DNA from 2 places in the Dechloromonas sp. ARDL1 genome. Region 2 is predicted to be linked to the other one. Evidence: riboswitches for the same ligand, from Rfam matches in the RefSeq annotation. Region 2 holds a riboswitch; the other holds the start of a gene.
What was found. Region 2 has a riboswitch for cyclic di-GMP ahead of AB6Q56_RS01620 (hypothetical protein). Riboswitches for the same ligand answer to the same signal wherever they lie in the genome.
Positions count from the first base shown of each region.

Region 1: linked by a shared signal. The riboswitch ahead of AB6Q56_RS15275 (S8 family peptidase) and the one ahead of AB6Q56_RS01620 (hypothetical protein) in region 2 are both predicted to bind cyclic di-GMP.

Region 1 is NZ_CP168939.1:3,078,595-3,081,953, reverse strand. It holds gene AB6Q56_RS15275 (S8 family peptidase) at 1-1,295, opposite strand, end outside; cyclic di-GMP riboswitch class I at 1,357-1,454, opposite strand; gene AB6Q56_RS15270 (ABC transporter substrate-binding protein) at 1,565-2,713, opposite strand; gene AB6Q56_RS15265 (YbhB/YbcL family Raf kinase inhibitor-like protein) at 3,094-3,359, opposite strand, start outside.
Region 2 is NZ_CP168939.1:323,870-327,228, forward strand. It holds gene AB6Q56_RS01605 (pseudouridine synthase) at 1-204, shown strand, start outside; gene AB6Q56_RS01610 (DUF192 domain-containing protein) at 201-647, shown strand; gene AB6Q56_RS01615 (chorismate--pyruvate lyase family protein) at 647-1,177, shown strand; cyclic di-GMP riboswitch class I at 1,320-1,417, shown strand; gene AB6Q56_RS01620 (hypothetical protein) at 1,426-1,989, shown strand; gene AB6Q56_RS01625 (YkgJ family cysteine cluster protein) at 2,039-2,575, opposite strand; gene AB6Q56_RS01630 (superoxide dismutase) at 2,651-3,235, opposite strand; gene xseA (exodeoxyribonuclease VII large subunit) at 3,275-3,359, opposite strand, start outside.

The DNA.
Region 1 (3,359 bases), 1.8 Mb from region 2:
TAGGTATTGGTCGGCAGCGGATTGGTTGTTGCCGGGCTGCTCGGTGTCTTGATCAGGCCGGACAGATTGACACTGAAATTACGGGCATAGCCGTCGAAGGCCGTGTAGTTGGCCAGTTTTGTCTGGATGGTGCTCAGGGAGCCGAGGGCGCCGCTGGATAGCAGGCTGCCGGTCAGCGAGCTGACGGCAATGGTCTGTCCGTTGGCCTTGGTCACGGTCAGTGCGCCGTAGGGGTTGAAAGCGGCCTGCATGTTGACCAGGCCGGTACCGTAAGTGCTGTCCGTTCCCTTGGTTCCCAGGTCGGTGGCCGTCGCCAGCAGCAGGTTGGCGGTCGTGCCGTTGGTCTTCAGGATAGGCCAGGCGTTTTGCAGCAGCATCAGCGCTCCACTGACAACGGGGGCCGCCATCGAGGTGCCGGACCACAACGAATAGGCGCTGTTGCCGGCAAGGGTATAGGGGGCGATGATGGATTCGCCCGGTGCCATGATCCAGCGTGCGGCGTAGTTGGTGGTAGCTCCTGTCGTGCTGACCAGGTTGCCGCTGCCCGGCTTGTTGGTAAAACTGGAGGCGACATTGGCACTATTGACCGAACCGGCAAAAATCAGGCGCTGGATTGCTGCGGCGCTGAGCCCGCTGGTGCTCAGGTTGCTCAACAGGTTCTGGGCGCTGTTGCCGCCGGCCCAGACGATGAACGCGCCTTTGGACGCCGCGTAGTTGATGGCGGCGACGGTGTTGGCATCGTTGCCGTAAGTGATCGAGACGTTGATCACCCAGGCGCCTGCGTCGGCAGCCTTCTTGATGCCGTTGGCGACATCGGTCGAATAGCCGGAGCCGGCTGCATTCAGAACTTTTTCCGAGAAGATGTTGGCTGCCGGTGCAACGCCGATGAAGTTGCCGGCGACCGTGGTGTAGCCGCCCGCCGTGACCGTGCTGAATTGTGATGTCCGATTGCCGGCGGCGATGCTGGCAACCGCCGTGCCGTGGCCGTTATCGTCGGCAAAGCCGTTGGAGCAGCGGAAGGAGACTGAGGCACAGGAGCTCAGCGCCTGCGACACTTGACCTGCGGCGAACTGCGGGTGAGTGGCATTGATGCCGGTGTCTACGACGCCCAGCAACTGCCCCTGTCCCCATTTTGCGGCCGATTCGATGGTGTTGGTGATGCCGATCTGGCGTAGCCAGGGAGCATAGGTTTGTGCGTGGGCCTGCTTGGCGTAAGTGAAGCAGGTCATCGCAAGCAGTACGGCGTACGAACACTGCTTGAGGGGTAGCGGGTGATGCGGGCGTTGGGCGATCATCGCGAGTCTCCGGGTGCAGATGTGCGCCAATCAGGAGACGGTCAGGTGGCAGGAATCGCTACCCGGCAACCCCGCTAGCTTGGATTTGCGTCAGTGCCGCATCCGTCAGCCCGGTGGCTTTGCGTCCCCGGCTTTCGCACGGGTTTGCCAAAATTGTTGTTTATTGTAATTTTGTAATGCTAGGAATGCAAGAAAAAAATGACCGGCGATGATGGCCGGTCATTGATTCCCTTGCTGAAATTCCGGTATCCCTTGCTGGGCAAGTGGTTTCACTCCTTGAGCAGAACCCAGCGTCCATCCTTCACCATCATCATGACGCGGGCACGTTGATCCATCCCATTGTGGTTCTGTGCATTCATGTTGAACACACCTTGCGCGCCGACCACTTCCTTGGACTGTTCCAGCGCATCGCGCAAGGCTTCACGGAACTCGAGGTTGCCCGGCTTGGCTTTTTTCAGCGCAGCCGGGATGGCCTTCTGCAGCAACAGGCCGGCATCGTAGGTGTTGGCGCCAAAGGTGGACATCGTGCCGGCGCCGTACTTGCCTTCATAGGCCTTGATATAGCCCTGGGCAACCGACTTGATCGGGTTGGTGGCAGCCAGGTCTGCCGCCACCAGCATCGGGCCGCCGGCCATCAGCGTGCCTTCGACCGCCTTGCCGCCAATGCGGATGAAGTCGTTGGTCGCCACGCCGTGGGTCTGATAGATACGGCCCTTGTAACCCTTCTCCTGCAGGCTGGTCTGCGGCAGCACGGCCGGTCCGCCGGTAGCGGCTACCAGCACGGCATCCGGCCGGGCGGTGATGATCTTGAGCGCCTGCCCGGTGACCGATTGGTCGGTCCGGTTGTAGCGTTCGCTGACCAGCAGCTTCAGGCCTGCCTTCTCGGCCATGGTGCTGAATACCTTGAACCAGTTCTCGCCGTAAGGATCGTTGAAGCCGATGAACCCGAGCGTCTTCACGCCGGAAGCCGTCATATGCTCGATCAGCGCCGAGGCGATCAGGTCGTCGTTCTGCGTCGTCTTGAACACCCAGCGTTTTTTGTCGTCGAGCGGCAGAATGATCGCCGACGAGCCAACCGTAGTCACCAGCGGCACCTTCGACTCGGCGACGAAGTCGAGAATTGCCAGCGCGGCCGGCGTCGTCGTCGGGCCGATCAATGCATCCACCTTCGATTCCGAGATGAGCTTTTTGACGCCGGTTACCGCGTTGGTCGGGTCGGAAGCATCGTCAAGTACCACGTACTCGACCTTTTGCCCGCCGATCTCGGTCGGCAGCAGGGCGACGGTGTTCTTTTGCGGAATGCCGACAGCAGCCGTCGGCCCGGTCGAGGAGGCAATGACGCCGATCTTGATATCGGCTGTGGCGAAACTGCTGGCCAGCATCAGGGCAAGAAGGGAGGAAACTCGGCGCAGATTCAAGGCAATCTCCGGAACGGTGGCAAAACGGAGATTATAGATAGGGTGGGTTGAATCCGGCTGAGGCAACGCAAAAGGCCTGCGATTTTTCGCAGGCCCCTGGGCAGCTTGGATGCCGCTTCAGATGCCGGAGCCAGCTGTCTCCCTGTGTGCTACCGGCAAATTATCAGTCGATAGTCGTAATCTACCTTTGCGACGACTGCAAATCATGTCTGGCAGGAGCACTGTGGTGGCGACTGTCGATGCCATCTCGCTACCCCGATCGCTACCAATGATCTTGCTGGTGCGTGGTGCCTTGTACACAAAATGGAAGCGCATGATCCGTCAGGAGGGTTCTCCTGGAGGCGCTGGCGAAGTGCCTTGGAATCGGGAGGTGCTTGATCCTAGCGTCCGTAATGGACGGTTAGGCTCGCTTTGCCGATCGTGTTGGCATTGATCATGAATCCGGCCAAGGCTGCCGTCGCATTGTCTGGAAGGTCTAGGCTCTCTACTTTCAAGGCGTGGACGGTAAAAATATAGCGATGCGGCTTGTCACCAGCAGGGGGGCATGCGCCGCCATAGCCAGGTTCGCCAAAATCCGTACGGACTTGCCGTGCGCCGGTTGGCAGCAGCTTTGCCTGTGGCTTGCCTGCCCCTTGAGCCAGAGCCT
Region 2 (3,359 bases):
GCTGCGATTCCGACTGCGTGGCTGGAAATCAGGATTTCCGAGGGCAAGAATCGCCAGGTTCGGCGGATGACGGCGGCCATCGGGTATCCTACGCTGCGACTGGTTCGGGCCGCGATTGGCTCGGCTACCCTGGACGGCCTGCCGCTCGGGCAATGGCGCCGGATCGATGGCAGCTACAAGGATTTGCAAGGACGCTTGGAATGAATAACAAGATTGTGATGGCCGGACTGGCCGTATTGACCTTCGCCGGAAGTGCCATGGCGCAATCAGCGATGCCCGTGCTGGAGCTGACGAGCGGCATGTACCGCATCGAGGCCGAGGTCGCCGCGACCGACCCGCACCGTCAGTTGGGTCTGATGAATCGCAAGAGCATGCCGCCGCAGCACGGCATGTTGTTCGTGTTCAGTCACGAAAACACGCATTGCATGTGGATGCGCAATACGCTGTTGCCCTTGTCGGTGGCCTTCATGGATGCCAGCGGCACGATCATCAATATTGAAGACATGCAGCCGCAGACCGAGGACAACCACTGTGCCCGCCGCCCAGCACGTTTTGCGCTGGAAATGAATGCCGGTTGGTTCGCGCAGCGTGGTATCAAGGCTGGCATGAAGATCAATGGCATCGACAAGGCGCCGCGTCCGCAGTAATGAAGCGTAGTAAATGGCGGTCGCGCCTTGCCGGCGGGCCGCAATCCCCTGTTTTGTGTTCGTGGCTGACCGAGCCGGGTTCGCTTACGGCGCGCTGCCTGAAATCCAGCCGGCAGTTCAGTGTTCGCCTCTTGCGCTTTGGCAAGGGCCAGGCGCTTGCCGACGAAGCTATCGATGGCGGCTGCGACGGTGCCTTGGCCTGGGTACGCGAGGTCGTGCTCGTCTGTGACGATAAGCCGGTCATCTTTGCGCACACGACGCTGGCGGCCTCGGGAAGTGGTCGTCTGACACGCTGGATGGCGCGTCTTGGCTCCCGTTCCTTGGGGTCGCTGCTTTTCGCTTACCCTGGATTTACGCGCGGGCGAATCGAATTCCTGCGCCTCGACGGCCGTCACCCGCTGTATCGGCGCGCTGCGGCCCTATGCTCGCCGCCTAGACATCTCTGGGCGCGACGGTCATTGCACCGCTTGGATGATCAGCAGGTTCTGGTTACCGAAGTGTTCTTGCCGGACATACTTGGCCTCGGCTAGGTTTTGGCAGCCGGCCTGCCAAAAAAATTGCGGCAGCAAGTTGACATAAATCAATTAATTCATAAAAATAACGTCAATGGTGATTTGTTTGTCAAAATCACCATTCAAGGGGTGGGTTCAGTTGCAAGCTGTGCTCGCTCTTGTCCGAAAAAGGCACACCCGACCGAAAGGCGGGGTCGCAAAGTCACCGGTCTACCGGGCGAAGCTTCAGCTTCACCCCACGATAGCGGGATTGCCGGAGGTTCTTCATGGACGTCTTTCGCCGTGTTGCTCGCCACATCGTGTTGGTGCTGTTATTCGCAGTTTCCGGCAGCAGTTCCGCAGATATTGCCGATCCTGCAAACGAAGGTGCGCGCTGGGCTTGCTGGTATGCACCTGCTCAATTGACGGTCCAATGCCTGCTTGCCCGTGCGCCGGTCAATGGTCATACGCAGCGAGCTGCCGAAGTCGCCAATCGCATGGATCGCCGCTTGCCTGCGCTGGTGCGGACGATCTGGGGCAGCCCGGAGCAACTGGCCGGGGATCGTATCAGTATTCCCCTGATGAACGTGCCGTTCGAGATGAATTATGTCGGCGTTCTCGCCAAATCAGTGATGTGCGGTTCGCGGAGGGATTGTTCGGTGCATTTCGACAGCAACCCCGATGGTCTGGCGCCGGTTCGTGCGGCCGCCATTGAATCCGGCCGCAGCGAAGCGGAGGTGATGGCCGAAATGAGTGCACAGGGTATTCAGCTTGCGCAGTCGGAGGCTGAGCCGACATCTATTGCTCCTGCCCCTGTCAAGAAGCTGCCGCGTGGGATGCTGCGAAGCTAATGCATTTCCGGGGGGATTGCCGATGCGGCGGGTGCAAGGGGGGCGGGGGTTAGTTACGCGTACTGCGCGGTTTTCTCACGGATAGCGTCACCAGGAAGGGGAACTCATCGTCCGCTGACTGGGTGATTCGAGCGGCGGGGCCGAGGCTGCGGGTGATCCAGGTTTTCAGTGCCTTGAGGTCGACCGCTTCGCAGCGCAGATCGGCGATGAGATCGCCCCGGTCTTCATAGACCGGAAAGTCGGTGCAACCAACAGGTTTCAGATGTTGCCCGTAGATTCGGCATGCCCCCCGGGGCTCATCGTAGGCCGGGCAGGGTTTGCCGTGCACGTAGTAACGTCCGCCGCTTTCGCGGATTTCCTCGGGGCCTTTGCCGGAGGAGAGTGCCTTGTCAAATACCGGGCGCGATTCGCGCACCTGCCAGAGGGTTTTGATCTGCTTCCACTCGAGGTCGAGAACCAGTGTTTCGAGTTTGCAGCAAGGCTGCGAACAGCCCGGGCAGTGCGGAATGATCTCGGCGGTCTGGTAGGCCGCGGCAGCGGCGGCCAGTTCTTGGGCGAGAAGGCGGCGGGTATTCGGCGAGGTCATCGGGAAATGGACGGCAAAGCGATGGGAACAAAAAAGGGAGCGCGACGGCTCCCTTTCATTGCTTTTATGGGTCAATCAGGCGAAGTTGGCTTCGGCAAAGGACCAGTTGACCAGCGAGGCCAGGAAGGTTTCTACGAACTTCGGACGGAGGTTGCGGTAGTCGATGTAGTAGGCGTGTTCCCAGACGTCGACGCAGAGCAGGGCCTTGTCGCCGGTGGTCAGCGGGGTGCCGGCGGCGCCCATGTTGACGATATCGACCGAGCCGTCGGCCTTCTTGACCAGCCAGGTCCAGCCAGAGCCGAAGTTGCCGACGGCAGAGGCTTGGAAGGCGGCCTTGAAGGCATCCAGCGAGCCCCACTTGGCGTCGATGGCAGCGGCCAGGGCACCGGTCGGGGCGCCGCCGCCGTTCGGCTTCATGCAGTTCCAGAAGAAGGTGTGGTTCCAGACCTGGGCAGCGTTGTTGTAGATGCCGCCGGCCGGAGCCTTCTTGACGATGGCTTCGAGGTCGAGGGCTTCGTACTCGGTGCCCTTGATCAGGTTGTTCAGGTTAACGACGTAGGCGTTGTGGTGCTTGCTGTAGTGGTAGTCGAAGGTCTCGGCCGACATGTGCGGAGCCAGGGCGTCCTTGGCGTACGGCAGCTGGGGCAGTTGATGTTCCATTGGTATTCTCCGTTGTATTTGAGGGGTGAAACGAAAATTCTAGTCAGCTTCCGGTGTCGCGACAACCTGATCGACCTTTGCCGTGGCGGTGCCACGGGCAAAACTCAAGCGAAGGGTGTCGCCG